2 regions of the Paenibacillus sp. Y568 genome follow, and region 1 is predicted to be linked to the other one. Evidence: riboswitches for the same ligand, from Rfam matches in the RefSeq annotation. Region 1 holds a riboswitch; the other holds the start of a gene.
What was found. A riboswitch is a leader RNA that binds a small molecule or an ion and turns the genes downstream of it on or off. The one in region 1 is predicted to bind cyclic di-AMP.

Region 1 (16,440 bases):
GTAATCAATCCTTCTATGACAACAACCATGTTCGGTTATGTATTTAAAGATGAGAAAACTAAGTCGCCTTTTAGTTCCATGTATGCTTTTGATCAAACACGCGCGAAGGATCAAGTCACCTATGATTATATTAGTTGGCCTTCTGCTGGCTACTTCCCAGATGACGTATTTGCTACCAAGGATCCATGGTCCGTATCTCTAAATGTATCTAAATATGATAATAAGCGTACAAAAAATGTCCGTGTCGTTCTCACAAGAATCTCAGACAATAAGACTTGGAATTTCAGTTCTAGTGATAACGATACAAACGGTAAATACTTTAATGTCGAAACGTCAGGTTACGGCATACCCTACTGCATTATTTTTAGACCTAATGATATTAAAGATTGGAAAGAAGACGATCGGTTCAAAGTAGATATTCGAGGAATTTACAATATTTCTGGGCAAGAAACCAGCCTTTCCTATGAAACCACATTTTTCAAAAATGTACATGATATAAAGGAAGTAACCACTACGGAGCAAGTCAGTGCATGGGCGATAAGTGATTACACGAAAGCTAAGAACAATGGGATTATCGACAGTCGTTACGACAGAAATTATCAACAACCTATTACTAGACAGACCTTCACAGTAGCCGGGTTAAAAGTATACGAGCATGTGCTAGGGAAACAAACTGGAACGGTAAACAATCCCTTTAAAGATGTACAAGAACAACAAATCGCTTATGCCTACCAATTAGGCCTAATCAAAGGGACATCGTCAAATACCTTCTCTCCTCAAAAAACGTTAACCCGACAAGAAGCCGCAACCATCTTAGTTACGATTTATGAACAAGTCAACAAGATCAAACAGTCTAATAAGGCGACTCTTGCGGTAGCTAACCCTTTTAAAGATGATGCAAAGATCAGCGCATGGGCCAAAGAGAATGTCTATAAAGCCGTAAATCTAGGACTCATGAGTGGACTAAGTAATCAACTGTTTGGGCCTTCCCAGCAAATTACGCATGAACAAGCCTATGTGACTCTTCAGAGACTCTTGGAGAAGCTAGAAACAGAGTAATCAACATAAAGGTGGCCTTTCGTTATATCAGAGAGGTCACTTCTTTTTAATTAGGTAACCTTTTATTGGTTTTAAAGTCTTATTACTTACAGGCGACATGAAAATTAACGAACTACAACGAAGACACCTGACCAAACCCCATTAGAAAAGAGGGTCAAAGAGGTGAAGTTACTACGTTATTTCTCTTTACTTAGCGTTTCAATTTGTGCATTTTCAACTTTCGGGTTGCATTCCGTTAGCGCCGGGATGGTGATGGAGAACCGAAACAGCTGGATACGGTAAGCGTAATCATAGACGATACACTTATGGTACCCGCACGATTTATCTCCGAAGTGTTTGGAATTAAAGTTAGTTATAACCAAACAACAAACGTTGTTCAGCTAACGGATCCAAGAATCCTTAGCTCAGAAAGGCTTACACCCATTGATGAAATGCAAAATATAAATGAATCCTTTAACGACTTGATCGTACCTACAAATGTGATATTTTCTACTCATCCCACAGACGACGACAATAATAAACTAATGATAGAAGTATTCAATCACTCTTCTCAAACCGTGGACAAAGGCCGCTTAAATAGTAATGTTCTCTTCTTCGCAAGTAAATCAAACATATCTTTTATCGGTAAACACCATTGATGATGAGCCCATTCGTTATGTATTTTGCAATTATTTTGTAACACGTTGAGTACCGTTGTGTGGTTATTCCTATCAATAAACAAAGACAAAGAGGAGCTACTCCGCTGAAGTAAGCTCCTCTTCTATATTTAAAGTCTTTCAATGAAATAGATTACTCCCCCAACACATCTGCTCTTAATTCGCTTGCAACTTCCGTCATGATGGGAATCACTGCTTCATTCGTGCCGGAAACATATATATCTCCCTGATAGTGTCTGAATGGGATCTTAGTATCATTGTAGCTCCACATGAAGAAATCCCCTTCAATGGACATGCTTGTAGCTCCTGTCACGGTAAACACAGGGGTATATTCAAAATCCGGTTTAGACGCAAAATACTGTTTACACTCGTGTAAGGATATGGTCTGTTCTGAAATGCCATTCTCCTGAAGTGATCTTGTAATTCGATAGCGTTGACTCATTGTAATGCCTCCAATATTAATAATAATTTCATAATTCTTTTGTCATAAATACACTGTATGGGTCTTCCACGTAATTTGCAAATGGTTCACAATATTGAAATCCAACACTAAGGCCCATTTAGGTCATCTATTTTTATTTCCAAAAAAATCACTCCACCATCTCTATAATTTCAATCATTACTTTTATTTTAACATCTACACTTCTATACAACATGTTGATCTATTAAAAAATTCAAGAGTAGTCGGTTAAATAATTGAGGCTGACATAGATTACTTGGGTAAATGGCATCATCTACAATCTGGAGTTGTGCATAGGGAAACGCAGCTTCTATGTTCTTCATATGCTTTAGACCCCATTCATTCTGACTGCCAGCCACGCATAATATAGGCACCTGATATCGGGCTGATTGACGACACAAATCGATCTGTCGTAAAGCCATGCGCTGTTTGATTAATTCTGTTGGTCGCTTGTTCAGTAGGTCTTCTCGCATAATCCTATAAGCAGGTGTCCAATGATGGTAGGTCAGTTTAAGTGTACGCAGCAACAACTCCGCTGGTAAATAATACGATAGCCAACTGAAGGTCTCAAATACCTCCCATAGCTTATTCGTCTTGCCAGATAAGTAGCTATCCACTAGCACTAGAGCTCTCACCCGTTCCGGATAGAGATCAGCAAACCTCCCAGCTAGGACCCCCCCACTAGAACAACCGACGAGTGTCACCTTCGAAACGCCTAGTATATCTAGTAACTCTCTCAAATCTTCACATTGTGTGTCAATAATCCGATTAACTTCAACATCCACTTTTCCCGACTGACCATTTCCCCTCAAATCTAGTACGATCACCCTTGCTCTTGTACTAAAGTATTCCACTTGCGGATCAAACATATGGTGTGAGGACAGATGATCATGAACAAAGACTATGGGTACACCATTTCCATGTATCTCATAATATAAAGAAGTGCCATTCAATAGAATCTGGGGCATAATTTCAACGTTCCTTCTCTCCGTACGCTTACGAGGTTAGCTGACGGATTCGGGCTCAAAGAGTAACCCTACTCGAATATTTCGAGATTCACCCCAAGTGAAGAGACGATCACACATTACATCTTCACAGTTGGTTCCCCCGCTCCCTAATGGGAACTCAGCGATATAATTTTTGCAGAATAATAATGTATTCATTAATGACTTCGTTGTTCCTTTTCTTGTTCCAAGGCAATCATCATCATTTAACTATATATCTTAAAAAAATGCAAAAGGAGCCCGCGGTTGACAGGCTCCTCCAGTTGAACAAGTATCCAATTACATCGAATTATATCGTTTCAGATGAAGGCTGTAAAGTGAGTGAGCTATACTCATATCTTTTTCATTTTGTACTCTCTTATTAAAGATATAACCGCAAGAAAAGCAATATACAAAGGAAACCCAATTAATAATATGGCATACAAATCTCGTGTCGCAGTATATGACGACGTAGAAAATCCTCTAATAATTAACTGCCCTAAAAGATAGGATACCGGCAAAAACAACATTTTCATGGTCAAATTAATCACCCTTTTATGGCTACGGAACAGAGCCATAATTAATCCACAAATGACAGTTAAACTCATGGCAATAAGCGAATAATATGATAAGAATAATCTTGGTAAGGTAACTATTCCTCCACTTGGATTGATATCTTTACCATATACCAAAATATCTTCATTTCCATCTGTTAGGTTATAATATACAGCAGCTACATTTTCATCATTCGGATTTAAAATAGTATTATTTATACGAGATTTATTAATATTCCTGTTCCATATGCTATCCCATGTCGTTATATGATAAACATACCCTGTATTGTCCTCTGTAGGATATCTATTAATATCATATCCAGACACTGTATCCTCAAATATAGCAAGTACAGATCCATTATCCATTTCATTTATTGATACACTTTCCTTACTAAACGGAATGTACTCTGGTGCAGTCAAGAAAGCAATTGCTATAACACCAATTACAACCGTAAGCATTATTGAAAATATGGCTGTCTGAATTTTTTTCTTGCGTAATGTAGATTTTATCTTTAATAACGGAGAAGTATCAATATCTGCAGGTAGTTTATAAAAGGCCTTCATCTCATCAAGACAATTCCTACACTCCTCACACTGATCAATATGTTCTTCAAGCATAGCGCATGAGTCATCACTAGCTATATTCTCTATATATAAAGGTAAAATATCTCTAATAATATTACATGTTATTTTCATCAATAATCCCTCATTTCCTCTCTAATTTTATTTTTTGCCCTATGGAAAGTAACACAAGCCCAATTATCTGTTTTGCCAAATAAGTTAGCAATCTGCTTAAAGCTTAACTCTCCAAAGATACGCAGTGTAAAAACTTCCTTATACGGTTCAGAAAGGCCGTGGAGAATCTCATCAAGTTTAGTTGCCTCCTCAGATGAATATAATATTTTCTCCACATCAATATCATTTTTCTGTTCAGGTACTGTATCAAAATTGACCGTTTTTTTATTTTTTCGCAAATATGATATATATGTATTTTTCGCTATTTGACATAACCACACCCGAATATCACAATTTCCCTTGAAACTATCAATTGATTTTATTGCCTTCAAAAATGTATCTGATGTTACATCTTCAGCGATATGTTTATCTCTAGATAAACTATATACAAATAAGTACACATCCTTAAAATATTTATTATATATCTCCTCAAGCTCTGTCACTCTCCCACCTCCTACCAATAAGACGCATGTAATGTGATAATCTTACAAATAATTTTAAAAATGTTCCAGAAATAATCCAAATAAAGAAATGGAGTAAAAAAAGCCTTGATATACCTATAAAGATGGTAAATAACGAGCATTAATAGGACACGTCTGACCAAATCACTCATTGGTTATACTAGTATTATTCGCTAATCATTAGGGGGAATCTAACAATGACTTATGAGGATATATATAACCTACACTTTCAACTTCTCAAAATATATGAGGACAATGAAAAGGTTCCTACTCCTTATCAAAGTGAAATAGATCACTTTAAACGGCAGTTAAACCTTTTTACTGAGGATATCGTTCAAAGGATTTTTGTTCTAAATCAAATACTTAAAATATATGAAAAGAATAGACAAACAAAAATCAAATGGTGCTCTGAGATGTACTTTTAATCTCGTAACCACACTAAATAACCATCCAACAAAAAAACCTTGATAGACCAAGGCATCTGGTCATCAAGGTTTTAAATATTTGTCTCAGACTAAATCTTATAAGCCTTCATCGCTTTACGAAGCTCTTTCATCGTCGGACGTTTACCATACATAAGTACACCTGTACGATAGATTTTGGCAGATAACCAACCGAAGGCCAAAATGGAAACCATAAGAATGAGTATAGATACCCATATTTGCCATACCGCTATTTCTCCTAGACCAATCCTTACAATCATGGTCGTTGGCGATATAAATGGTATGAATGAAGCAACTTTCATCAAGGTCGAATCAGGGGCATTTATACTGAAAGTTCCAATGTAAAAGGCCGCAAGCGATAACATCGTAATTGGCATGACTGCCTGACCTAAGTCTTCTGTACGGCTCACGATCGAGCCAATCGCTGCAAATAATACTGCATACAGGAAGTATCCCAAGACATAGAAGATGAATCCATAGACCAGAACATCCGTACTGACTTGCGATAAATCAATATTGAAATCTGCTAGTAATTCCTTGTTCTGTGGCATGAATAGATTCCCTAGGATTACTAGGACAAATATAGCGATCTGAGTTAGGCCAACTAAGAACATGGCAATAACCTTTCCGAACATTTGAGTTAATGGCGATACACTCGTAATGAGAATTTCCATGATCCGTGAACTCTTCTCTGTTGTAACTTCAGACGCGATCATGTTACCTGTTGTCATAGAAGTAAAGAAGAAGAGAATGATCAGGATGTAGACTACAGCGAAATTCATAGGATTGAAATCTTTCTCTGCACTGGCTTCTGTTCCGGCTTCACTATCGTGATTTGGATCTACGTTCTCAGTGTTAAACTGCACAGGTGTTTTTAGCTCCGCGATTTGTTCTGCTGTAAGAGAATCCTTCACGATATACTGTGTCTTAACCGCCTGCAATGCACCTGTAAGATCTGCCTGAACGACAGGATCCAATCCATCATCTTCGTCAGAAGAATAGATAACAGCAGGGAATAACGTTGACTGATCTCCCGAGAACTGTAGATAGCCGTCAATTTTGCCCTCTTCCATATCTTTCTTTAAGACACCTATATCTGCTGTATCATACTTCACGAAGGAGAATTCATCACTGTTCTGTGCCTTCCAGTACGTATCTAGTTCTCCAGCTACTTCTGCCTGTTGAGCATATACGAGACCTACCTTCGTTTCCCCTGACTTTAAATCTTCCCCCGTAAATAACTGAATGAAATAAGGGATATTGATAGCAATAGACATGATAATAGCTAACACTAAAGTTGTTATGAGAAAGGCCTTCGTCTTCACTTTATTGCGAAAAGTAAACCCAATAACAGTACTCATTTTATTCATGAGACTCACCTACCTCTTTTATAAAGATTTGATTAAGTGTGGGTTCCTTGATCTCGAACTTCTCTACAACACTTTGCTGCATGGCTGTCTGTAAGATCCGTTGAGCGGCTGATAATTCTGTAATGGAGATTAGGTAACCACCTTGCTCCTGAACAGTCACTTTACTTACACCTAGGATATCTGCTAATCCAGTGACTTCACTTGTCGTTCCCAGCGCAACTTGTTCACGTGGATATCTTCCTTTGATTTCTTTGATACTCCCCTGAACAATGGGATTGGAGCGATGCATGATTGTTATATGTCTGCATAGTTCTTCAACGTGTTCCATACGATGGGTAGAGAATAGAATACTTGTCCCTTGATCACGCAATTCCTTAACGGTTGATTTCAATAGCTCTACATTTACAGGGTCTAACCCACTGAATGCCTCATCCAGAATGAGAATCTGAGGTTTATGCACGACAGCTGCGATGAACCCAATCTTTTGCTGATTCCCTTTAGATAATTCTTCAATCCGTTTATCGTAATACTCAGGAACCTCGAATCGTTCTAACCAATAGCGAAGGCTCTTATCCGCATCCTTATGCGACATACCACGAAGTTGAGCCAAGTAGCTAAGCTGATCACTCACTTTTATCTTCGGATACAGACCTCGCTCTTCAGGCAAATAACCCATGATTCTCCGAAGTTCATCATTATGTGGTTTACCATTGTAACGTATACTTCCTCCATCGGGATATATTAGCCCCAATACCATACGCATAGTCGTTGTTTTACCTGCACCATTTGCCCCAAGGAGTCCGTAAATCTCCCCCTGCTCCACTTGTAGAGACAGTTCATTAACTGCGGTCTTATCTCCAAATTGCTTAACTACCTTCTCCAACTTTAAAGATTCCATATTATTCTCCCCCCTCCGACTGCGCTGCGGCAGCCTCATCTCTTTGAATCCATAGACTTAATATTTCATCAAGCTCCAACCCTCGTGTCTTCATTAGTTGTATGCCTGAGGCATGTAAGAGATTCTCTAATTGCTTACACTCTGTAGTAATCATTCGTAACACACCCGCAGACTCCTGTTGCGCATACACGATTGCAGGTAAATCTTCTAGAATTGAACGATCACTTTTAACCCATACTTCTTTCCAATTATCCAATAGACTATCTTTCTCAACCATACCGAGGATTCGACCATGATGTACAAGTATAATGAAATCAGCAAGTCTCTTAATCTCATCTACAATATGAGTAGACATCAGGATCGTAGAATCTCCTTGTTCCATATAATCATGAAGCTCTTCAATCATTCTCTTCCAAGCAAAAGGATCAAGTCCAGAAGAAGGTTCATCTAACAAAAGCAATTTTGGGCGTGGTGCCAGTGCTACCGTAATTTCTAACTTTCTTCGTTCTCCCTTGGACATCTTATTTAACTTCGTATTAGTAGGAATGTTAAAAGCCTTCATTAACCTCTGGAACAGCTTGTCGTCCCAATTCGGATACCAATAAGAGCGAAATTTAGCAATTTCCTCGGCAGTCATATGATCCTCTTCGATGTTAGATTTCTCCGAGACATACCCGATCTGTTGCTTAACCTCTGGTGGAATACCCTTAGGATAGGACTGACCGAACCAAGTGATATCCCCTTCGTCTGGTATGACCGTCTGCATTAGCATATTCATCAATGTACTTTTGCCAGATCCATTCTCTCCCACGATGACAACGACATATCCTTGTGGGATAGACAGATCAAGAGGTCCTATTACTTTGTTCCGTCGTTTCTTCTTAACACCCACCATATTAACGACCATCTGCTCCATATAACGATTACTCCTTCCCATTCTTGGGATGATATTTACGCGTTACGATATCTAGAAACAGCCTCTTGATCTCTTCTTCACTACACTGAATCGAAATCCCAGTGTCTACAGCCTTGCCTAAAGCATCCTCGACAGATTCACGTTTAAAAGATTCCCGTTTAGACTCTCCAACCTTTGCAACGAAAGTTCCTGTTCCTTGTTTCGTTCTGAGCAGACCTTCATTTTCTAAATCCTGATAGACTCTCCGAACCGTAATAACACTGCAATTCAATCCATTAGCAAATTCCCTGATTGATGGTAAAAGTGTATTTTCCTCGATTTGCCCATTTATGATAAGCGATCTTAGTTGAGTCTCTATTTGATAATACAGCGGCTCAGCACTATTCTCGTCAATTTGAATTGGAATCCACACCTTTCACACCTCATTCCTGACTTATCTTGTGATTTGAATTATAGAAGATCTCTGTTTTGTAATTTACTCAGTGTGAACTTGCCTAATACAAACAAACAGAGAATTCCAATACCTAATGTACCCCACATAACTGGCGATAGAATCCCCCTCTCTTGGCTTGCTTTAACGGTATATAACAACAGATTGCCATCTAGTAACCTAATGACTATTCCAGCAATAATAGCGGTACCCATGAGCATCATGGTCATCCAAAAATATCGTGTACCACTATACATAAATTCTAAATAAATATATATCCCTGTTATAGCCAGTGCATATCCAATCCACGTTAACGCGAAGCATATGTAAGTACCTATAGACATTTCCAATCTCAACTGATGGCTCATACCATACATAACACTGAATAAGATCACACCATTAATGATAAATGCCATTAACATTTGAAGGTGTCTGTAGCCCATGATCACTTTAGGGGGAATCGGCAAGCTACGTAGATAGATCAACATTTTTGTGTAAGAGTCCTCTGTTAGGTATTTAAAAGACTTCTTCGAGAAATAAAAACCTAACATCGGCATAAATGTTAACAGGAAGATATCACTTACTGGAGATAATTCATTCGGGTCTCCCAGCTGATCTTCAATAGGGACGCCGACCATTACCCCCAAATACCCCATGAATAATACAGAGACCAATAGTATATACTTCTCAATTTTTAAATCCCTTTTGAAAATAACCCAAGCATCTCTTATTAACATATTCATATCGTTCCGCCTCACTTTGAATATTGTCATTTCCCATTATTATGGTCAATTCAATATGGCTGATGTCTCTGTGTATACTGTATATATCTTTATACACAGTATAATGTGTGCTCAATCTTCCGTCAAGATAAATTTTGAACTTTTTTCCATAAAAAAAGAGATCTTCAGTTAAACTGACAGATCTCTTTGCTGCGTTACTATGATCTTGAATCCGCTTGGTTACTACATTCCAAATATAGCATCTAACATCGGTTTCGTATGTCCACCTGGATATAGAAGATATAGAAGCGTGTATACCGCAACACCTGTAATCGCTGTGAAGAACCACATGATGGATGTTACCTTCCCCCATTTACGATGCTTCGCATACTTTGCTTTAAACCCAAGCGTAAGTGTTGTAATCCCAAATACCGCAGCAACCGTTGCCAGGGTAATATGGAATATCAAGAATACACGATAATAAATTTCAAGATCATCAGGACCACCCCACGCGGTATTACCCACGAATATGGTACGTGATGTGTAAATGATGAAGAATATCAACGCCGCTATAGCTCCGCTAATCATCACTTTCTTATGCGCTTCCCTCTTACCCTTAATAATAAGGATCCAACCAATAGCCACTAACACTGCACTAATGACTATGAACGATGTACTGATTGTTGGCAGTATGAAATACAAATCCATGTATATCCTCCTAAAAGTTTTTTAAATAGCAGCGCTTCTTGAAATACTTCGTTAAAAAACTAGCATCGGAAGCGTTACTAAAAGTTTTTTAGCATTACTTCGTGTATAGCTTCGGAAAAACTTACTTCGAAAGCGATACTAAGTTATTTAAATAGCTTATTTACGCACGATTCAAGGATTGATCACTGAGCTCATCAGCTTCCAAATCATCTTCTTGATTCTCTCTCTTATACCAACCATAGAATACATAAGCTAACATCGAGGCGAAGATAATCTCCTGAATGAACTTCATCAGTATACCCCCTACCTGTTGATCAACAAGTGGAGACATTAGACTAAAGAACGTCGGCCCTCCGAAATTACTCAGAAGTAACGTGGGATCCCCACTAATACAATACCCCATCGCTTTGGCCCAGATGTTTGGATCACTGTAAGTCGCATACATTGGTGATGATGCAAAAATAATTAATCCGCACGCTGGAGTTAATAATACCATATTCAAAAAAATATATCCCATTTTGCCAAGACTTGATCCTTTCGAATTCTCAGGCAAAGGATTAAGAAGCGTCCACCACATCAGCATGGATGTTATGAATAATACAATGTAGTATAGCCGATGCACGTTAAAGTGTAGCATGACGTAGTCATGTATGGCAGGAATATGATAGAGGGAGAATAAGCCATTAAATAGGACAGCTGCCACTACGGGTTTAGCTAAGAATCTCAATTTGCGGAAAGGATTCACCTTCAAGAGTGCTCTCCATAGCCAAGTAGGTATTCCCAGCATAATTAAAGGAGGTGCCACTAAATAGGACAGCGCCATCGTTAACATGTGGAAGGAGAACATCATGTGCCCGAGCAGACTCACTGGACCTCCCTGTGCTAAATACAGCATGAACATTCCTATGATAAATGTGCTCTTCTTCATCCACGAGACGGGTTCAGCACCTATAATCTTCTCACTTAATGGACCCACAACTAGCAAATATCCTATAGTGATAAGTAACATAAACACCAGAAATAACGGACTCCATAAGTCTGCCATACTGAAGTATTCTAATCCCAGCATCTAATAACCTCCTACACAACCGGGTTTCTTTTTTATCTAAATTCATTCCATTAATTTAAAAAAGAGGTGGCCCAGGCCACCTCTTCTCATCTTACCACCACATCCAGTACAATGCAGTAACAATAGCTGTACCTGCTACAAAGAATCCACCTAGCATGAATATAATGGGCATTAGATGTCCCTTATCCTTCAAATGCATCCAGTATCCCATCTGTACAAATACTTGCAAGACTGCCATCACCAATAATATAAGGATGGTAAAGGTTGCGTTCACTCCTCCTGCGGTTACCGTTGCGAAAGCAATCAACGTCAGGACAATGGAGAAGATAAACACTACAATGTGTTTCTGTGGACCTTCGTGCCTATGCTTCTGATTCACTAGCTGATGCTTATTCTGCTCATCTACTGTCATGCATTAGCCCACCTTTCCAAGCAAGTAAACGACCGTAAAGATAAATACCCATACTACGTCGATAAAGTGCCAGTACATAGCGGATACGTAAATCTTCGGAGCCGTCACGACTGTTAGTCCTTTTGTAAACAATTGTCCTATCAGAACACCGATCCATAATACCCCGAAAGCAACGTGAGCCCCGTGAAATCCGACCAATGTGTAGAAGGCTGAACTAAAAGCACTGGTTGTCATTCCGAAGTTTTCCTGTGTCACGTACTCATAGAATTCGTAAATTTCAAGACTTAGAAATCCAAGACCTAGAAGTACGGTAATGCTTAACCAAAGTTTCAATGAAGCTAAGTTATGACGATGCATCGCTTGGATCGCGAACACACTAGTTAAACTACTTACTAACAAGATAAACGTTGCTGCCGCTGTCAGTGGTAAACCGAAAAGTTCAGCTGCCGTAGGACCTTCATTCGTCTGGTTTCGAAGTGTAAGGAAGGTAGCGAAGAGCGTACCGAAGAGCACAGCCTCCCCACCAAGAAAGAGCCAGAATGTAAGAATTTTGTTGCGACCTTCAAGCGTCGCCTTCTCCGGATAATGCGGTAATTGACCTTTATCCGGTTGTGCGTGTGCTGTAGCCATACTTATACCCCCTCCTCTTCCAATTCCTCTGGTTCAATATGCCAGCCATGATCATCAAAGAGAGAACGTAGCAACATAGATCCAAAGGTGATGAGAAGTCCCAATCCACACACAATCCAGTTGTTAAATATTAAACTCATAAATGAATTGGAGAATTCTTCTCCGCTGAACATTAAACCTAGACCTGCAATAAAAATACCCAAGGACATGATGAAAGGAAGAATCGTAGGTGAAGGCATATGGATCGGTCCTACAGGTTCTGCAGGCGTCATCTCCTTGTGTCCAGCCATCTTTTCCTTCCAATAGGCATCCAGACCTCGAACAAGTGGTATTTGTTTAAAGTTGTATTCCGGTGGTGGAGAAGGAATCGTCCATTCTAAAGTACGTCCATCTTCCCATGGATCATTAGCGACACCACTTGGCTTCCTGAATGATTGAATAATATTAATTGCGAATATAATTACACCTACACCCATTAATAACGCGCCAATGGTACTTACTAGATTCAGTGTATCAAACCCTTGATTCCGTCCGTACGTAAATACACGACGTTGCATTCCCCAAAGACCCAAGAAATGCTGTACAAAGAATGTCATGTGGAACCCGATTGCGAAGGTCCAGAAAGTCCATTTCCCTAGTGCTTCGTTAAGCAAACGTCCGAACATTTTGGGCCACCAATAATGAAGTCCAGCCAATAGTCCGAACACCATACCACCGACGATAACATAGTGGAAATGGGCAACTACGAAATACGTATCGTGGAACTGAAAGTCCGCAGGTGCAGATGCTAACATGACACCTGTTACGCCACCCATGGTGAATGTTGGAATGAATCCAACGGCGAAGAGATTAGCTGCTGTAAACTTCACTTGACCACCCCACATGGTGAATAGCCAGTTGAATATTTTAATTCCCGTAGGAACCGCAATTAACATCGTCGATATCGAGAACAACGCATTCGCGACAGGCCCGAGCCCTGTTGTAAACATATGATGCGCCCATACCATGAATCCTAAGAACGCGATCAAGATCGTTGCAAATACCATAGAGCTATATCCGAATAGACGCTTACGTGAGAATGTAGGAATAATTTCTGAAATGACACCGAACGCAGGTAAGATCAGAATATAGACCTCAGGGTGCCCAAATATCCAGAAAATATGTTGCCATAGAACTGGGTTTCCTCCTCCATCAACATTGAAGAAGTTTGCACCTAATATTCGGTCAAATGTTAGTAGTACCAGACCAACCGTAATAGCTGGAAAAGCGAACAAGATCATAGCCGAAGTTACAAATGATGTCCAAGTAAACATAGGCATACGCATGTAAGACATCCCTGGCGCTCTCATCGTTATGATCGTTGCCAGGAAGTTAAGACCCCCAATTAGCGTACCTAGTCCCGCAATCTGTAACCCAACCGTATAGAAATCCACCCCGTGTGAGGGACTATACATTGTATTAGATAACGGTGTATAAGAAGTCCACCCCGCGTCAGGAGCGCCACCCATCACCCAACTTAGATTAAGTAGAATTCCCCCGAACAAGAATGTCCAGAAACCTAAAGAATTTAGAAATGGAAATGCGACATCACGAGCACCAATCTGAAGAGGAATAATAGCATTCATAAGTGCGAACACGATTGGCATGACGCCTAAGAATATCATTGTTGTACCATGCATTGTGATTAACTCATTAAAAGTCTGAGCCTCTAGCATGTCATTCATAGGTTTGATCAATTGAAGACGAATTAAGATAGCTTCGAAACCACCAATTGCAAAAAATAATCCTCCGGCTAGTAAATACAGGACAGCTATTTTTTTGTGATCGACAGTCGTTAACCAATCCATTAAGCCCTTGTGACGCTTAACACTGTGAGCGTGTGCCAAGGTTGTGTACCCCCTTTAGAGTCCTTGCTGATTAATATACTAATTTGTAATTAGCTAAGTATTCTGCAATGCCATCAATTTCTTCGTCGGTAAGTCCCATATCCTCTTTAGGGGAAGGCATCTTGTTTCCTGGTTTCACTGATTGTGGATCAGTAAGCCATTCCTTCAAGTTATCCTTAACGGGATTTCCTTCATCATTACTCTCCGAATTCAGCAACATACTTGCGACGGATTCCTTAGAACCCATACCAGTAAGACTTGGCCCACTCATACCACCTTGATCACCGATAGCATGGCATTTTAAACATTGATTCTTAAATGTTTCAGCTAGTGCAGCATCTTCAATAGCTATCATAGGTTGTTTCATAGCAGCAACCCAATTCTCAAAGGATTCCGGACTTACGGATTTCACTTTGAATTCCATGAAACCGTGGGAAGGTCCACATAATTCTGCACATTTACCACGATATACCCCTTCATTTGGAGCGCTAAAGCTGAAACGGTTTATCGTCCCATCGGGGTTCGTATCCATTTTCCCGGATAGTGATGGTACCCAGAAGGAGTGAATAACATCTTCAGTCTTCAGTTCAAAAGCAATTTTCTTATTCGTTGGAATAATCAAATCCTGTGCTGTCGTAATATCATACTGAGGATATTCAAACTCCCACCAGTATTGATGTGAAGTCACCTTCACTTGGATCGCTTCCTTATCATTGGAATGATCTTCACCAAATGCAAATACCTCTTTTACCGTAGGTACTGCAAGGATAAGAACCAATATTAAGGGGATAACTGTCCAAATAATCTCCAGTTTGAAATTACCTTCTACTTGCTTAGGCATCTCTGTCTGTTCAGCTTTTCTTCTGAATTTAATGAGGACATACGCTGTAATAGCAAACACAACGACCAACACAACAAACATAATCGAGATAGAAAGCTTAATTAAATCGAATTGACCTTGTGCCACAGGCCCTTGTGGTTTCAATACGGACAAGTCCTCGCGGCCACAACCCGCTAAGAGCAAGGAAAACATTGCTAGCATTGGAAGAAGTCGTTTCATAACCTGCCACCGTTTCATAAATGATCTACCCCACTTCTGTTACGATTTTACATATTTTATAAAACATTATCACCGTAAAAGCTTTGTTTTTACGCAAAATATCGATCTGTCAATTACAATAATCACCTATTTTAATATAAGTTTAAGGTACTACTTTGTCAATGATTGGAACTAAGTTCACAAAATGTTCAAATATTAAAAAAACAGCATCACACAAGCTTTTGTAACCGATTTCAAACTTTTGAAATATCTAAAACGACTTAGAATCTAGCTACCAAAATTCCTTACACTAAGGCTTTCTTTCTGTATATTTGCCCATTTTGTGTCTGCTAATCTTTTACAAATCTATTATTATCCTATTCATTTCCAGTAAATTTAACGCATAAAAAAACCGTATTCTACGGTTCGTAACCGCAGAAAACAGTCTATAAAGGTAATTCATTATGTTCAATTCATTACATCTATGAAACGGATGAATTTATACGTCCCAGTTCATGTTCAACCACTGAGGTCAATTCCTCTTCGTATCCTCCCATAATATGATATTTCCGGACATAATCCTTTACAAATTTCTTAGGATCCTTGGGCCGGAATATTCGCGTCATTTCCCTCAGACTTTCCTTGACTTCGTTATGACCTTTACTTGCCATAATTGTTCCCTCCCAAAACGCTGAATGAAAAGCACGGGTTAAGAGAATGCCGAAAAGATCTTCCTTAAAACATCGTGAAGTAGTATACAATATGAGGTGGATAGAAAGCTCTTCGATCACCGCTCGGGCATCTAAAAATATAATTACCCTGAACCAGTGTAGCTGAATCACTCATCCACATTATATCATACTTCCCAATAACTTGGTTCATTTGATTCTTTTTTCTTTTTTTATAATCTTTATTCATCGCCCTATCCTCATGCTACTTACTCGTTCTACTGTCATGTTATGCTGCTTCACACCATTTCAACCCTACCATCTGCCGACTATATAATAAT
Region 2 (16,440 bases), on a different contig from region 1:
TGTGAAATGAAGTAATTACCTATTCCATTCTATTGTAACAGACAAATCACATTATAATAAATCAACATGAAAATGCAACCATTTTCATAAAACATTACCCCTTTTTCTATATTCATAACCTATTACCTTGAATATCTAATCCCTTCTATCCCCATAATGAGAAGAAAAGAACTGGAAAGAAAGGGAGCTCGCCTGTCATGTCACACACATCTCACAAATCACCTAAGCGTAAAAAAAGAGTTATTACCATTGTTAAGCTACTATTCGGGATGACAGCCCTTGTCTTTCTGGCTGGTATTGCTCTGCTCATATATTTATACAATACAAACCTACCTGTCGCAGACACGGACCATAATTCACGGATTCTTGATAGCCAGAATCAGGTTATGGCAATCTTCTCCGTTAGTGGACGAAGTTATACCCCTTTAACGTTAGATCAGATCTCACCACAGCTCATAAAGGCTACACTGTCAGTAGAAGATCGAAAGTTCTACGATCATATGGGATTTGATATCAAAGGTATGGGACGCGCCGTTCTTGTTAATTTAGAAAAAATGAATCGTTCACAGGGTGCAAGCACGCTAACACAACAACTTGCTCGGAATTTATATCTCTCTCATGCTAAGACTTGGTCACGTAAAGTAAAGGAAGCCTTTTATACAACCCAGTTAGAAATGAAATACAGTAAAGATGAAATCCTTCAGATGTACCTTAACGAAATTTACTACGGGCATGGTGCCTATGGCATTGAAGCGGCATCACGAATGTATTTTGGTAAATCTGCGAAAGATCTAGACCTTGCAGAAAGCGCCATGCTCGCAGGAATTCCCAAAGGGCCAACCTATTACTCACCATATAACCATATGGATAGTGCCGTAAAGCGACAAAAAATTGTACTCTCCACAATGGTTGAGACAGGTAATATCACGAAGCAAGAAGCGAACAGCGCTGCTCGCGAGAACCTTGTATTTCAACCTCAAGGAGAACAACGGACAACGACTACTGCCCCCTATTTTCGTGATTATGTTCGTCAATTAGCCATCAAGGATCTTGGTATTACTGAGGAGCAATTAGATCATGGTGGCTTGAATATTTATACTACATTAGATCCTCACGCCCAACAGGCAGCCGAAGATGCCGTACATAAAGGAATGGATTCTAAGAGTGAGCTTGAGGTAGCTCTCATCTCTTTGGATCCCCGAACAGGATATATCAAAGCCATGGTAGGTGGAACCAATTATCAGACTAATCAATATAACCACACACTCGCTACGACACGTCAGCCTGGATCAGCCTTTAAGCCCATTATGTATCTGAGTGCTCTGGCTTCTCAAAAAATGAATGCCCTCAGCACATTCAAAAGCGAACCCACGTTATTTCACTATGATAATAACCGTAAGACCTATCAACCCAGTAACTTCGGCGAAAAGTATTTAGGTGAAATTGATATGCGCGAAGCCATTGCAGCAAGTGATAATATTTATGCAGTGAACACGATTTTGAAAGTTGGCCCTGAAATGGTACTAGATACAGCACAGAAAATGGGCATTCTAAGCCCACTTCAAGCTGTACCTTCGCTTGCATTAGGTACCTCACCCGTTAGTCCTTTGGAGATGGCCTCTGCCTTTGGTGTCATCAGTAATGCAGGTTTACTAATAGCTCCTGTGGCCGTGTTAAAAATAACTGATGCCACAGGGGAGCTTATTTATGAAGCAGAACCCAATCAAGGTGAACAAGTTGTAGATCCCGCTGCATCCTATGTTCTAACCCACCTCATGGAAAGCGTCTTTGAATCAGGGGGCACCGGCAATCGGGTATCCACTTTGATGAAACGACCTGTGGCTGGTAAGACAGGAACCACGAATACAGATGCTTGGCTCGTGGGCTTCACACCTGAATTGGCGACTGCAGTCTGGGTTGGCTACGATAAAGGTCGTAATATAGAGACCGCAGATGGACGACGTGCTGCACCTATTTTTGCTCAGTATACTGAAAAGGCACTAGAAAATGTTCCTCCCAAGATTTTTCCGATTCCAGAGGGTGTCGTTAGTGTGTATATTGATCCAGACTCAGGATTATTAGCAACAGCGGACTGCCCGAATAAAACGATGGAAGTATTCATTCAAGGTACAGAACCTAAGGAATATTGTGCAGTACACGGCGGAGTACCTGAAAAAGCTCCCACAGAGGTTCAGACTAAGGATCAATCTTGGTGGTCCAACTTAAGACAATGGTGGATGGACTAATAAAACGAAGAGCTGATTTCAGCTCTTTTTTTATGGATTGATGTTTTGGGTAATCTTATATAGAAGAAACTGTTTATATTCTTTAAAAGAATATATCGTTTTTATTTTTATTAACAATCAAACATTCGTTTGATTGTTTCTGTTTTTGGGTGTATAGTGAAGTAACAATCAAATGAATGTTTGAATATTATTTAGAGTATCATCACATGTTGTAGGAGAGGAGCGTTCACATGAACCAATCCAAAGTTATAACTAAAATAAATGAAGATATATGCGAAGTTACCTGTGTCGATCATGACAAAATCAATCAGCTTCAAAACACCATACAAGAAGATGAAATTCTGGGCATGGTTGATATTTTCAAAGCACTAGCAGATCCAACACGCATGAAGATCGCCTTCATGTTAGATCAAGCACATGAACTATGCGTATGCGATGTTGCCGCTGTTCTGGGTAGTAGCATGGCAACCACCTCTCATCATTTACGCACTTTAAAAAATATGCACATTGCTACGTCACGTAAAGAAGGTAAGAATGTGATTTATTCGTTAAAGGATGATCATATCAGCACGCTAATTCAGATGACTTTAGAACATCAGAGGGAGTAGATGAACATGAGCACTAATCATAATAAACCTAAAGCTTCGGTTATATCCCATGTTGAATACCCGATTGAAGGATTATCATGTGCCAACTGCACCCGAGAGATGCAAGAAGAAATTCAGAAACTAGCGTATGGTTCGGATGCCAAATTAAGCTTTGTTAGTAGCAAGTTAACCCTCAACCCAGAAGTAGATCTAACAGGTGTTGAGCGAATCCTCAAAAATGATGGCGCACGTCTTATACGGAAGAATAGCGATCACAACAGTCACGACCATGTCCACGGACATGATCATGGAGACGGAGCTGGACATCAACACGAACACAGTCATGAAGGAAATCGTCTTATTCAATGGATGCTTGCAACATCAGCAATCGTATATCTATTAACTTTCATCTTGAATGGATTCATACCTAACCCTCTACTCATCACCTTATATATCATCGCTATCGTGCTAAGTGGCTATTCCACCTTCTGGCGTGGACTTAACAATCTGATCCATCTGAAGTTTAATATGGATACACTGATGACTGTAGCACTAACGGGAGCTGTTGTTATTGGGGAATGGAAAGAAGCCACTCTGGTTGCTATTCTATTCGGTGTGAATGAATTGCTCGAAGGTTACGGTATGGGCCGTGCCCGTCAATCGATGGAAGCCCTATTGGCAAATGCGCCTAAAGAAGCCTCACTTCTGCGCAATGGAGAGGTTACTAGCGTTCCTATCGCTACCCTTCGCGTTGGAGACCTCGTCCGTGTTAGATCAGGAGAGAAAATCCCTTCCGATGGCATTATATACGAAGGAAACAGTGCAGTTAATGAGGCTGCCATTACAGGTGAATCCTTGCCTGTTACTAAGAAAAAAGGGGATGCCGTCTACGGAGGCAGCGTAAATGCAGAAGGATTGCTGGATATTCGAATCGAGAAGGCTTACGAAGATTCATCATTATCCAAAATCATGCATTTAGTACAAGAAGCCCAAGAAAGTAAGACCCCTACAGAGTTATTTATAGATAAATTCGCTAAATATTATACACCTGCTATTATGATCGTTGCGCTCTTAGTCATCCTTGTACCTCCGTTACTACTCGGGGAACCATGGATGAAATGGGTCTATCAAGGACTCGCCATTCTCATTGTAGGATGTCCTTGTTCTCTCGTTCTCTCCTCTCCAATTGCTCTAGTAAGCGGAATGACCCGTAGTGCCCGTAATGGCATTCTAATCAAAGGCGGCGTACATTTAGAGCAATTAGGTAAGATCAACGCAATTGCATTTGACAAGACTGGAACATTAACTCAAGGTGTTCCCTCTGTTATGGAGGAAGTCATCTATGATTCAGAACGTTTCTATGATGTTTCTGGTTCATTAGAACAATCATCTCTTCATCCCTTGGCAAAAGCAGTCGTTCGCCATATAACACTTCAAGGTGAGTCAACACACTTTCCAGATTCACTGCAGTTAACAACCTTACCTGGATCAGGAATACAAGGCGAGGTTCAGGGAATGACCTACTGGATGGGTAACGAAGATATATTATCACATGTCGTTTCACCCCAATCAGAACAGATGGATCACGTGAAAAGGGATATTCTTCGCATGAAGGAGCAAGGGCTCACGTTAATCATTACAGTAGATGAGAGTCATGTACTTGGTCTATTCGGTCTTGCAGATAAAATACGGCCCGAAACCAAAGAAGTTGTCCATCAACTTCATCAAGCAGGTATTAAACAAACCGTCATGCTTACCGGTGATCATGAACAATCAGCGCAATGGATTGCTACAGAAGCGGGTGTCTCAAGTTATTATGCTGGACTACTACCAGAGCAAAAAGTAGATCAAATTAAAGTTCTCGCCTCCCAATGGAATGTCGCTATGGTTGGAGATGGCATCAACGATGCCCCTGCACTTGCGACTGCGCAGTTGGGAATAGCAATGGGTAAGGGAACCGATAGCGCTATGGAGACAGCCGATATCGTTCTCATGCAGGATCACCTTGGCAAGCTACCAAGTGCCATTCATATGGCTCGTCGGGTAAACCGCATCATAGGTTGGAATATTGGAATATCACTTGCACTAAAAGCTATAGCACTTCTACTTACGATCCCAGGCTGGCTTACCCTTTGGATCGCCATATTATCGGATATGGGTGCAACGATTCTTGTTACATTACTCGGAATGTCCATTCTACTTGGGAAAGACAAATCATAATAAATACCAATCACACAATCTATATTACAAAAAGGCATGCTATGAACTCCCACGGAGAACATAGCATGCCTTTATTTATTTCAATACGCATTAACCTTCTAACGCTTGTTTAAATTCCTCAGGTGTATCTGTCCACCATTCTTCATTACGAGTCATTAACAGATTCTTAAGGGCTGCCTTATCCTCTGAACTCATTCCTTCTAACATGATTTTACGCTTCAAGGCCGAGTCTAGCTTATTAACATGTTCAGCGAGGATCTTATACCCTCTACGAGCTTCCGTATCAATCCACATCTCACATGCCGTAGCTCCCGCGTAGAAGCGTCCTTCTGGTGTACGATCCACAGCTACCCATACAACCCACACTTGACGACCATTTGGTACATCTTCGCGATTAGCAGAGAACTTAATCCCCTTCTCCACTTTACTCTTTGCGTGCATAGCACCCATATCTACCTTGGCTTCGCCTTGATCAATGATGACTGGAGACACATTGTTCAGATCAATAGAACCCGCTCCGAATCCCGTATGTTTGCTCTTACTACTTACAATATTCAGGGCAATTTGCTTCTTGCCCATTTTTTCATTGTTATCCATTTTATCATTGTCCTCCCACTACAAAACAGAAATACAAGCTCATATTTCCGACTTCAGCTATTTATAACTGTTATTCATTTTATTTTAACTAATAATTGCCGAATTGCAAACATATACATGCTGTAGATGCTTGTCAACGGGAGGTATTCATGTATGGCCCCAGCTCGCTCCAAAATAATTGTAATCATAATTGTTACCCTGTTTCTTCTTAGTGGTACCTGGTGGTGGACGCTACTCAGGGATTCACCTGATTCAGAGTTGGTCTTCACGCCTAATACGGCCAAGCCTCCAGTTACAACAACGATGCCCCCTCAAAAAGAAAGTGTACAACATCCTACTGCTGAGATCCTGAGTAAGCGGATTGTTGAGTACCATCTGGATGTTTCTTTAGACCCTAATGAAAAAGTTCTAGAGGGATCAGAGACCCTTACATGGACACATCCAGGAAAAAACACAGTTACCGAACTTTATTTCCACATGTATCCGAACGCTTTCTCTTCTATGGATACTACCTTTATGAAGGAATCGGGTGGAAAACTACGGAATGACACCATGCCTACGAATGGCTTTGGCTCCATGACCCTTACAGAGCTTGAGACAACAGAAGGACTCTCTCTTATGCATCGTATTCAGTATGTACAACCTGATGATGGCAATAGCAAGGACACGAGTCTTATTAAAGTACGACTTCCCCGCCCGGTAAAAGGTGGAGAGAGTATCACACTTAATATGAAGTTTCAAGTGAAGCTCCCTCAAATATTCGCTCGTATGGGGGTCGCAGATAACTTCTTTATGGCTGGACAATGGTTTCCTAAGATTAGTGTCTACGAGCCTGCTGGTTTAAGAGGACGCGCTACAGAAGGTTGGAATCTCCATCAGTATCACGGTAACTCTGAGTTCTATGCTGATTTCGGTATCTACAATGTGCGTATTCATGTTCCAGAGAACTATATTGTAGCCGCAACAGGCTTTCCAATTAAATCAGCACGGATTCTCAAAGGCGAGAAAATTTACCAGTTCTATGCTGATGATGTGCACGATTTCGCTTGGTCTGCATCTCCTGACTTCGTTGTCGCTGAGAAGCCCTTCTCTTCTCCTGAAGTGCCTGGCGTTCGAATCAAGCTGTATTTAGACCCAGCCCATAAAGATATGAAGGAAAGGTATTTCTATGCTGCTGAGACGGCATTGAAATACTTCAGTAAATGGTACGGTCCCTACCCTTACTCAACACTTTCTATCGTGGTTCCCCCGGAATCCGGAAATGGTGCAGGAGGAATGGAATACCCGACCCTCATTACAGCCTTCGGTGCTAAGAACGACTCACCGGGTTATGAACTGGAACGAACGGTTATTCATGAGATCGGACACCAATATTTCTATGGGATGATTGCTAGTAATGAATTTGAAGAGGCTTGGTTAGATGAGGGATTCACCTCCTATGCAGAAGATAAGTTAATGGAGCAAGAATTTGGGCTCATTCCTAACCTTCCGGTACAAGCCGCAATGATCTCGCCTACTACACTTACACAAGAGGCATGGAAATACGGCTCACAAGACATTTACGCCCAGAATGTATATTATCGCGGCAAACTAGTGCTAAAAGGCATAGAGCGGCAAGTAGGGAACCAGACGATGAATAAAATTATGGCTACCTATACCAAGAAGTATCGATTTGGTCATCCCTCCACACGAGACTTTCAAAAAGTTGTGGAACAAGTTACACGCAAATCGTGGCAAACCTATTTCAATCAATATGTCTATGGCAAGCAAATGACAGACTTCGCCATAGATGACATCACCGTACAGAAAAAGGAGAGTAGTTCAGGAACCATATACGATTCAAATGTGACCGTTAGTCGACAAGATGGTAATTATCCTAATATCCCCATCCTTTTTACATTTGCAGATGGTCATACCCTCAAGAAAGTATGGAAGGGAAATGGAGATATCGCTCAATTTAAGCTCCAATACAAGTCGCCCCTATCCTGGGCCATGATTGATCCTCAATATACACTTGTGTTAGAGAACAAATATATCAACAACTATTTAAAGGCGGATCTCGACGTCAAGAAGGTATCCCGCTGGAATATTAGTGTCACCAAGTTAGTGGAAACACTGCTTGGAAGTCTATCCTGGTGAGGTGAGAGACGGTGAGGAGCAATATCGCCCATGGTTGGAAAAGTCTAAAAAATCAATTCTACGTCGTCATCATTCTATTTCTGTACCACTTGCTATTCGGATACTTTCTATACCGTTTGGTGAATTCGGCGGTAGTACCGCTACTTCAACGCTATCCTGATCCACCCCCCAATGAATTAAGTCAGATCTTATTCTATGTCGAAGGACAGATGGGCCTTGCCCATAGCCACACGGTTCATAACTATCTCTGGATTCTGTTAGGAATGCTACTATTACGAATGGTTCTTACTCCTTTTATTCATTCTGGTATATTTTACGGTCTCCACCAAGAACGTAAGGGAGAAATGGGTGCTTTCTTCTTTCAAGGCATGAAGCGTCATTGGAAACCTGTCATGTTATTCTATTGGATTGAAACAGTATTAGTTCTCATTCCTGCCTATTGGTTAGTACCGAAACTGTATTCCATGGCTATGACCGGACTTATGTCCCCTGGTATATTAACTGAAGCTATCCCCTGGTTAGTTGGGTGGTACATATACGGCTATATCATCCACCAGATTGTATTGTACATGCAATTTGGCTCAACTGGAGATGTCTCTATCTTCTCATCTATATGGATATGTTTACGACATGTCCTGGCCGTGATTGGAATCTCTCTTCTCCTGGGAGGACTAAATCTACTTCTCTTTTGCTTATTCACTGGCTTTTCTCTTTTTTGGACGGGAATACTCGCGCTCATTCTGCAACAAACATATCCAGTAATATCTTGTCTATTTAAAATGTGGAACATCACCTCACAGTATAATTTGTGGGCAACCAAGCTTATAAAAAAATAAATATATATTTGCATATTATATCTTTAGCCCCCTGATACAAGAAGAAACCCACCTTTTTTGGATGAAAAAGGTGGGTTTCTTCTTGTCCTATTGTGTGGTTTAGGTTTGCCAAAGTGTAAAACCTCTGTTAAACTCATTTAGTAACAACTTTGTAATCTTTATTACGACCTCTGAAATTTATCATCGTAGTTTGTCACTTTCAGGTGCACGAAACAGCCAAATTCCTAAGCACCAGGAAACGGGGGAACCATTTTATGGGTGAATTGATCTCGAAACAGAGGGATCATAGGAGACCTTCTACCGAACCCTTAAGCTAACCTCGTAGGCATTGGAAGGGGAACAATGATTTGAAGAAGAATGTAGTCGCTACAGCCTTGAGCGTGGCTCTTGCATTGACGATAGGAACGGGTAGCGTATTTGCCGATTCAAAGATGGACTCCGTGATTGACAATACGATTGGAGTTACATATAAAACGGGTGGAACAACCGCAAATGGATTTGATTGTTCTGGCTTTACTCGTTATGTATTCTTAAAATTAGGCGTGACTTTGCCACGTCAGTCTGTTTCTCAGTACCACACAGGTACCGCTGTATCGAAAAGCCAAATGAGACCTGGCGACCTGGTGTTCTTTAACACTTCAGGAAAAGGTGTATCTCACGTCGGGATATTTGTAGGTAGTGGAAAATTTGCACATGCCTCTTCTTCACATGGGGTAATTGTTAGTTCACTTTCAGAAAGCTACTATTCTAAACGTTATGTTGGCGCAAAAAGAGTAATGAGTACTTCTAAATATCAAGCTGCAGCTTATAACTAAATATAATGTGCTAAATTATTAGGACCCTTAGATGAGCTGAAGTCTCTCTAAGGGTTTCTTATATACTAAGACGTACGAAGTCAGAAAAAGTTGACGATTAACCAAAATGTTTTTTTATAGTTAAGAGTCAGTTTAATTTCCAACACATAATCCCCGCCCATTAAATACCATAATTAAACAATTAAGGACACGTATTCTAGTAATCTACCTTTATTTTGTAAAATGTTAGATAAATTCCATCAAAGTTTACAGAAACAATTGCCAAACTCCCATTCCTTTGTTACAATAAATCCAGTAAGTTTTTAGTAACAACTTTGTAATAAGTTTTGTAATCATTTAATGTTAATTATATCTGCCGAATTCCCAATTATGGGAAGTGGGGGAACCAGTCTTGGGTGAATTGATCTTGCAGCAGAGGGATCATAGGGAACCTTCAACCGAATCCTTAAGCTAACCTCGCAGGCACCGGAAGGAGTTAACTTTTTTGAAGAAGAAATTAACAACTACAGTATTAGGATTAACATTATTATTTTCAATTGGAACTGGTAGCGCTTTCGCGGATTCTACACTAGATGAGGCTATCAAACCAACAATTGGTTCTGCATATAAGGGCGGCGGAGTTAACACTAATGGATTCGACTGTTCTGGATTCACATTGTACATATTCAATAAACTAGGTATTGATTTACCTCACCAATCCGGATCTCAATTCAGTATGGGAACTGCCGTTAGTCGTAGCGATTTAAGAGAAGGCGATTTAGTTTTCTTTAATACAAGTGGCAAAGGTGTTTCACACGTTGGAATCTATGTTGGTAATGGTAAGTTTGCACATGCCTCTTCATCCAATGGTGTTATCATTAACTCACTCAGTGAATCCTATTATGTCAACCGCTATGTTGGTGCCAAAAGAATTATGAGTAATACTACGTATGAGTCTGTTGCTACAGACAAATAGTTTTTCTACAACCCGACCTGTGGATGAGATCCTTAATCTCAACTACAGGTTTTTTTATTTGTCACATTTGTACCTAACTCTCAACTGACTAAACTACTAACATGTCATCATATATTTATTCATATACTTATGATAAGTTGCCCATACTCTTCATTAACCACCCTGCTGATAAGTAAACAGTTATTACGTACAGCATTGTACATATTTATTATGAACTCCTTCATTTCATTCAAAGAAAGGAACAATCAATATGACTAACTCACCATTTATCATAACTTCTATGACCACTGAACATGCTCGTGCTATATCTGAATGGGTTTACCCACCTCCCTACAGTATTTATGGATGGATGCCCTGGAATCAGATGGAGGAGCTTCATATTGAGTTTGGAGATCCAATGCTTCGGAAGGAGCAATATGCCTCTATCATCAACTTGAATGGAGAGTTATGTGGTTTCACTCAATTCTTCCCACTAGAAGGGGTGACAAGGCTTGGTATTGGCTTACATCCTAAATTATGTGGACAGGGAATGGGAAACTTGGTTGTTCAATCTATTGTGCATGAGGCGCAACGACGGAAACCTCAAGATGAAATTGACTTAGAAGTTTTAACTTGGAATATACGTGCTATTAAGGCATACCAAAAGGCAGGGTTTGAAATTACAGACACATATGAACGCATGACTCCAGATGGGAGCAAACCATTTTATTGCATGGTTTATAGTAATACCTGCGATAACCATGATAAATAGCACATATTCTACTGATTATCGCAACAAATATTGGAATTTAATTCTCTTTTTTGACACAAATGCTTCCAGTTCCGCTATAATATAATCATCAGCTTAATAGCTTACATAGAAAGGACGAAAAAGATGCAAAAGTATATCATGAGCGGTTTCTTTTTTACTGCCTGTGTTGTAGCCATTGTACTTATGTTTACACTTCCTGGTAAAGAGCAAGTAGCAGAGGAAGCGAAACCTAGCATGCCTGAAGTTGTATTAGATGCTACTGTAGCCGAGTCTACTATTAAAGCAAATTGCATAAGTTGCCACGGGGATCAACTGCAAGGTGGGGTAGGTCCAAACTTACAGAAGATTGGTAGCACCATGTCAGCTGAAGAGACATATGCTCTTGTAAGTAAAGGGAAAGGCATGATGCCTTCTTTTAAAGGAAAACTAGAAAATGAAGAAATCGCCAACGTGGCCCAGTTCTTAGCTCAAAAAAAATAACCATATCTAATAAAAACAGGTATCCACCTATTGGCGGATACCTGTTTCTTTTCAAGAATCACTTCTGATCTCTATCTCTTCATTTGTGCTTCATCATTTCTGCTTCACGTTCTCTTTCACTCGCACACATTTTCTCGTATGCCTCATTGTACTGGCGAGCTTCTTTCATATCAATAGCGGTAAGATATCCTTCATCCCAAGAGGTAAGACGGAGAATTACAGTTTTGTAGTTAATGGTGATTAGAGGATGATGGTTAAAGGCTTCCGAAATAGTAGCTACTTCGTCAACGAAGGAAATTCCTTTCATAAAACTAGAAAATATATATTTACGTTCTATAAAGCGCTCCTCGACCAATTTCCACCCCTTAAGCAGATTCATATGTGCATCTAATTGTTCTTTTGTATATGTCACTCTTTAGGCTGCCTCCTTTCTAAACCACAATCTATTCCCCGGGTTCACCAAGAATACTTATTACCCTCTTATTCATCTGAACAATTCATATAACCTCTTATCATTGTATTCTCACAATATATTTTCATGCGCAACATTTCTCTTATTAGATTAATGCTACATAAGCAAGTTCTGTATCGCCAATTAACACATTAATTCGGTGAGTATCCTGATCATGAATGACAATCCCACTTCCAACTGTAATGACAGGTTCTGTACCTAGCCCATAAAATAAATCCTCAGCTAATGCCTCCATCACCTCATGTTTATCCTCTTCAGGTAACTGTGCCCATTCATCTGCCTCCATCTCGAAAAATAGAAAGCTATCTTCAATCTGGCCTACAGCTACCGTTAACTCTTTTAGAATTTCATCATACTCGCGACCATGTTTCACACCCAATTTATACCCCTCCATTAGTCTATTTAACAATACTTTTACAATTCATTTCATTATACAGTAAAAAAGCCCTTAAATAAAAAGCCCATTATGACGATAAATAATATAATGCGTCTCTTGTGCGACAGTCCATCATTATTATTTTTCAAATGGCAGCATGAAAGGATTCAATTCAATTTCTCATGGATGAGGTGTACAATGGAAATTTCAACGATTATTGGTTTAATTCTAGGTATTGTCTCAGTACTTGTAGGTATGGCGCTCAAAGGAACACCACTGGCAAGCCTTTTAGTACCCGCTGCTTATATCATTATTTTGGGAGGTACGGCAGCTACCCTCTTTATTGGTTTTCCCATGTCAGAGCTCAAAAAAATCCCAAAACTAATTAAAATTGTTTTTGTAAAACAGCAACTCATGGATCGAAAAAAAATGATTACACTCTTTATGGAATGGGCTTCTATAACAAGACGTGAGGGACTACTTGCATTAGAAACAAAGGTTGAAGAAATTGACGATGATTTCTTACGCAATGGTATGCGAATGATCATCGACGGAAACGACCAAGAATTTGTTCGTGATGTATTAATGGAAGATGTCAATGCAACCGAGGATCGTCACAAAGCTGGAGCCCTCATTTTCTCCCAAGCCGGTATGTACGCTCCTTCTCTAGGGGTATTGGGTGCTGTTATTGGTCTTATTGCCGCTTTGACTCAAATGGAAGATATGGTGAAACTTGCAGAGGCTATTGGAGCCGCCTTTCTTGCAACGATGCTTGGTATTTTCTCTGGATATGTTTTGTTTCATCCAATTTCTAACAAGCTTAAACGTTTATCAAAAACTGAAGTGGAACTTAGACTTATGATGATCGAAGGTCTGTTATCTATTCAATCTGGTGTATCAACCATCGCTATTAACCAGAAACTGTCCGTCTTCTTAACCCCTTCTGAACGTGCAGAGATCAGACAGAAGGAGGGTGACTCAGGTGAACAATAGGACTAGACGTGAAGAGCACGAGGAACATGCTAACGAGACATGGTTACTCCCTTATGCAGACCTTCTTACTCTACTTCTAGCTCTCTTTATTGTTCTGTATTCCATGAGTGCAGTTGATGCCAAGAAGTTCGAAGAGATGAGTGATGCCTTCAATTCTATCTTCACTTCTGGAAGTGGTGTGCTAGACTATGAATCGCCTACCCCCACTCAAGAAGATTCATTAAGTAAGATAACTACCAAGAACAATGACGATCTTACTTCTAAAAAGGATACTCTGAAGGAACAGCAAGCACTGCTTAGAAAGCAAGAACAGATCGATTTAGAAAAATTAAAAAATCAAATTGATCAATATATTCAGAACAGTGGACTTACAAGCCAGCTTGAAACCAAGCTTAACCAGTCCCAGTTAATGATCACTATTAGTGACTCAGCATTATTTCCATCTGGTAAAGCTACGGTCAAACCAGAATCCAAGCAATTAGCTGCAGCCATATCAAATATGTTACAAAACTTCCCTGACTATGATATTGTCGTCTCAGGGCATACAGATAATGTTCCGATCTATAACACAGATTATGAATCCAACTGGGATCTAAGTTCTGATCGAGCATTACAATTCATGAAAATACTTCTATTGAACAGTAATCTCGATCCTAAAAAGTTCACTCCTGTTGGTTATGGTGAATACCATCCAATCGTAGATAACAATAATAATGTGAATCGAGCTAAGAATCGTCGAGTTGAGGTATCTCTCATACGGAAGTACCAAGACCTCGAGAAAGTATTGAGTGTTACAGACGTTAAAGATTAATAATAAGAAAAACGCCTATATCAATAGGCGTTTTTTCTTTGTCTACAAAGATGATACAGATAGCTTGATCGTCTTCTGTAACCATCCTGTATATTATGCATGGTTTACTCTAATGTGTAATTCAACAAGTTCCCAAGGACCTGCTTCTCTTCCGTTGTTAGATCCCACCACGTTCCCACTTTGTGATCTCGAAGCTGTATATTCATAATTCGGACACGTTGAAGATCGGTAACCTCGTATCCAAATGCCTGACACATCCGGCGAATTTGTCGATTCTTACCTTCTGTTAAAATAATGCGGAATTTCCTCTCAGCTAATTTAGTTAACTCACAGGGGCGTGTCATTTCACCAAGGATCTTCACACCTGACGCCATCCCTTTTACAAAGGAGTCCGTTACAGGGCGATCTACACTCACTAAGTATTCCTTCTCATGTTTACCCTCAGCTCGTAAAATTCTATTTACGATATCTCCATCATTCGTTAGAAGAATTAAACCTTCAGAATCCTTATCCAATCTTCCTATAGGGAAAATACGCTCTGAATGACCAACGAAATCTACAATATTCCCTTGAATATGTAACTCTGTCGTACATGTTATACCAATGGGTTTATTTAAGGCAATATAGACATGCTTCTTTTTCGAAGCCAAAGGCTCCCCATTAATTCGTACGTCATCACCTTCCTCAGCTTGACTGCCGAGTACTGCTAACTCTCCGTTTATTGTTACTTCACCGTTCTCTACCTTTTTATCCGCTTCTCTACGAGAACAGAAGCCTGTCTCGCTGATGAATTTATTAATCCTCACTTACTACTCACCTCTATGTTTAGTTATTCGCATCGTTAATCTGTGTGGATATCGGGAGGAGTATTTTAATCAGAGTTCCTTTATCAACTTTACTCTCTACCTCAAGAATCCCTTTGTGTCCTTGGATAATTCTTTGACTTATCATGAGCCCGAGTCCTGTCCCACTTTCTTTGTTGGAAAAGAAGGGTTCTCCAAGTTTCGATAACATTTCCTCAGGAATGCCTACACCTTGATCCTGAATAGATATTTGGACATAATTTGAGTCTGAAATCGACAAGTGAATGGTAATGACTCCCCCTAATGGCATAGCCTCCATTGCATTTTTAAGGACATTAATAAAGACCTGCTTTAATTGATTCTCCTCACAATGAACTCTAACCTCAACTTCAGGAAAATCATACTTGAACTCAGTATCACACAAATGAGCCTGACTATCCAATAAGGATACCACATCTTCTAATATCAACCGAATATCTTTTTCCTGGTATAATACAGCCTGAGGTTTAGCCAGAATTAGAAACTCACTAACTATAAGGTTTATACGATCTATTTCGGAAAGCATAATATCTATATGGCGTTCATTCAGTTTCTTATTTTCCTTTTGAAGCTGCATAAATCCGCGAAGTGTCGTCAATGGGTTACGAATCTCGTGTGCCACACCCGCAGCGAGTTCGCCAACCGTAGTCAGCTTCTCAGAACGTCGCAATAATTCCTCCATCCGATTACGTTCTGTCATATCCCGTGAGACACTGATTAAGGAGACAATATGGCCATCTTTGTCCCGAACGGTTGACGTGTTTATGCTGACCTCCACCATAGATCCGCCTTTCCTTACATGGACAGTCTCCATCGGTTGTGGATGTTTACCATTTAAGATTTGTTGAATTCTCTCTAACTCTTCGAACTCTAAGTGGTTGGGTATAATGTTTAGCTTCCGTCCTATTACCTCATCATTTCTCCAACCGTACAGCTCTTCAAATGCCTTATTTACTTCAATAATATTTCTATATATATCTACCACATATATGGCGTCTGCCGTTTGATTGATGACCGATTCTAAGTGCTCTTTTACAGAACTCTTCTCTTCTATGGTCTTCTTTAATTGGTTCGTATTATAGTTCATACTGTATGCCAATGCACTAATTCGAGTAGATAGGAGACCTAACTCATCTGTTGAATGTACGGCTAAATATGTATTAAAGTTGCCATTCTCAACATCAATCAATTTTTGAAGAATTAATTGAATGGGTCTAACCATATATCTAGCTAATAAATAAGAACCTACTATGCTCATAATAAATAAAACTAAAGAAATATAAATTTGATTGACTGCCCGTTCCTTTGCATCAAAAAATA

Region 2: another riboswitch for cyclic di-AMP. It lies ahead of AC1D7X_RS24325 (C40 family peptidase); the one in region 1 lies ahead of AC1D7X_RS06245 (alpha/beta fold hydrolase).

The regions. Positions count from the first base shown of each region.
Region 1 covers NZ_JCAIUM010000003.1:228,816-245,255, reverse strand. Annotated here, with positions in the region: gene AC1D7X_RS06265 (S-layer homology domain-containing protein) at 1-1,059, shown strand, start outside; partial or broken gene AC1D7X_RS06260 (stalk domain-containing protein) at 1,323-1,697, shown strand; gene AC1D7X_RS06255 (hypothetical protein) at 1,849-2,157, opposite strand; partial or broken gene AC1D7X_RS06250 (GNAT family N-acetyltransferase) at 2,186-2,266, opposite strand; gene AC1D7X_RS06245 (alpha/beta fold hydrolase) at 2,361-3,143, opposite strand; cyclic di-AMP (ydaO/yuaA leader) riboswitch at 3,155-3,316, opposite strand; gene AC1D7X_RS06240 (zf-HC2 domain-containing protein) at 3,512-4,408, opposite strand; gene AC1D7X_RS06235 (RNA polymerase sigma factor) at 4,408-4,890, opposite strand; gene AC1D7X_RS06230 (ABC transporter permease) at 5,423-6,721, opposite strand; gene AC1D7X_RS06225 (ABC transporter ATP-binding protein) at 6,714-7,619, opposite strand; gene AC1D7X_RS06220 (ABC transporter ATP-binding protein) at 7,621-8,535, opposite strand; gene AC1D7X_RS06215 (GntR family transcriptional regulator) at 8,543-8,947, opposite strand; gene AC1D7X_RS06210 (hypothetical protein) at 8,986-9,708, opposite strand; gene AC1D7X_RS06205 (DUF420 domain-containing protein) at 9,931-10,395, opposite strand; gene ctaG (cytochrome c oxidase assembly factor CtaG) at 10,556-11,464, opposite strand; gene AC1D7X_RS06195 (cytochrome C oxidase subunit IV family protein) at 11,556-11,876, opposite strand; gene AC1D7X_RS06190 (cytochrome (ubi)quinol oxidase subunit III) at 11,880-12,506, opposite strand; gene ctaD (cytochrome c oxidase subunit I) at 12,509-14,353, opposite strand; gene coxB (cytochrome c oxidase subunit II) at 14,424-15,470, opposite strand; gene AC1D7X_RS06175 (hypothetical protein) at 15,914-16,102, opposite strand.
Region 2 covers NZ_JCAIUM010000028.1:19,557-35,996, forward strand. Annotated here, with positions in the region: gene AC1D7X_RS24290 (transglycosylase domain-containing protein) at 198-2,246, shown strand; gene AC1D7X_RS24295 (ArsR/SmtB family transcription factor) at 2,477-2,854, shown strand; gene AC1D7X_RS24300 (heavy metal translocating P-type ATPase) at 2,861-5,053, shown strand; gene AC1D7X_RS24305 (YwhD family protein) at 5,144-5,650, opposite strand; gene AC1D7X_RS24310 (M1 family metallopeptidase) at 5,804-7,789, shown strand; gene AC1D7X_RS24315 (hypothetical protein) at 7,801-8,625, shown strand; cyclic di-AMP (ydaO/yuaA leader) riboswitch at 8,830-8,968, shown strand; gene AC1D7X_RS24320 (C40 family peptidase) at 8,973-9,440, shown strand; cyclic di-AMP (ydaO/yuaA leader) riboswitch at 9,784-9,920, shown strand; gene AC1D7X_RS24325 (C40 family peptidase) at 9,925-10,395, shown strand; gene AC1D7X_RS24330 (GNAT family N-acetyltransferase) at 10,646-11,146, shown strand; gene AC1D7X_RS24335 (c-type cytochrome) at 11,270-11,626, shown strand; gene AC1D7X_RS24340 (4a-hydroxytetrahydrobiopterin dehydratase) at 11,706-12,038, opposite strand; gene AC1D7X_RS24345 (hypothetical protein) at 12,184-12,477, opposite strand; gene motA (flagellar motor stator protein MotA) at 12,673-13,467, shown strand; gene motB (flagellar motor protein MotB) at 13,457-14,278, shown strand; gene rluF (23S rRNA pseudouridine(2604) synthase RluF) at 14,383-15,084, opposite strand; gene AC1D7X_RS24365 (PAS domain S-box protein) at 15,104-16,440, opposite strand, start outside.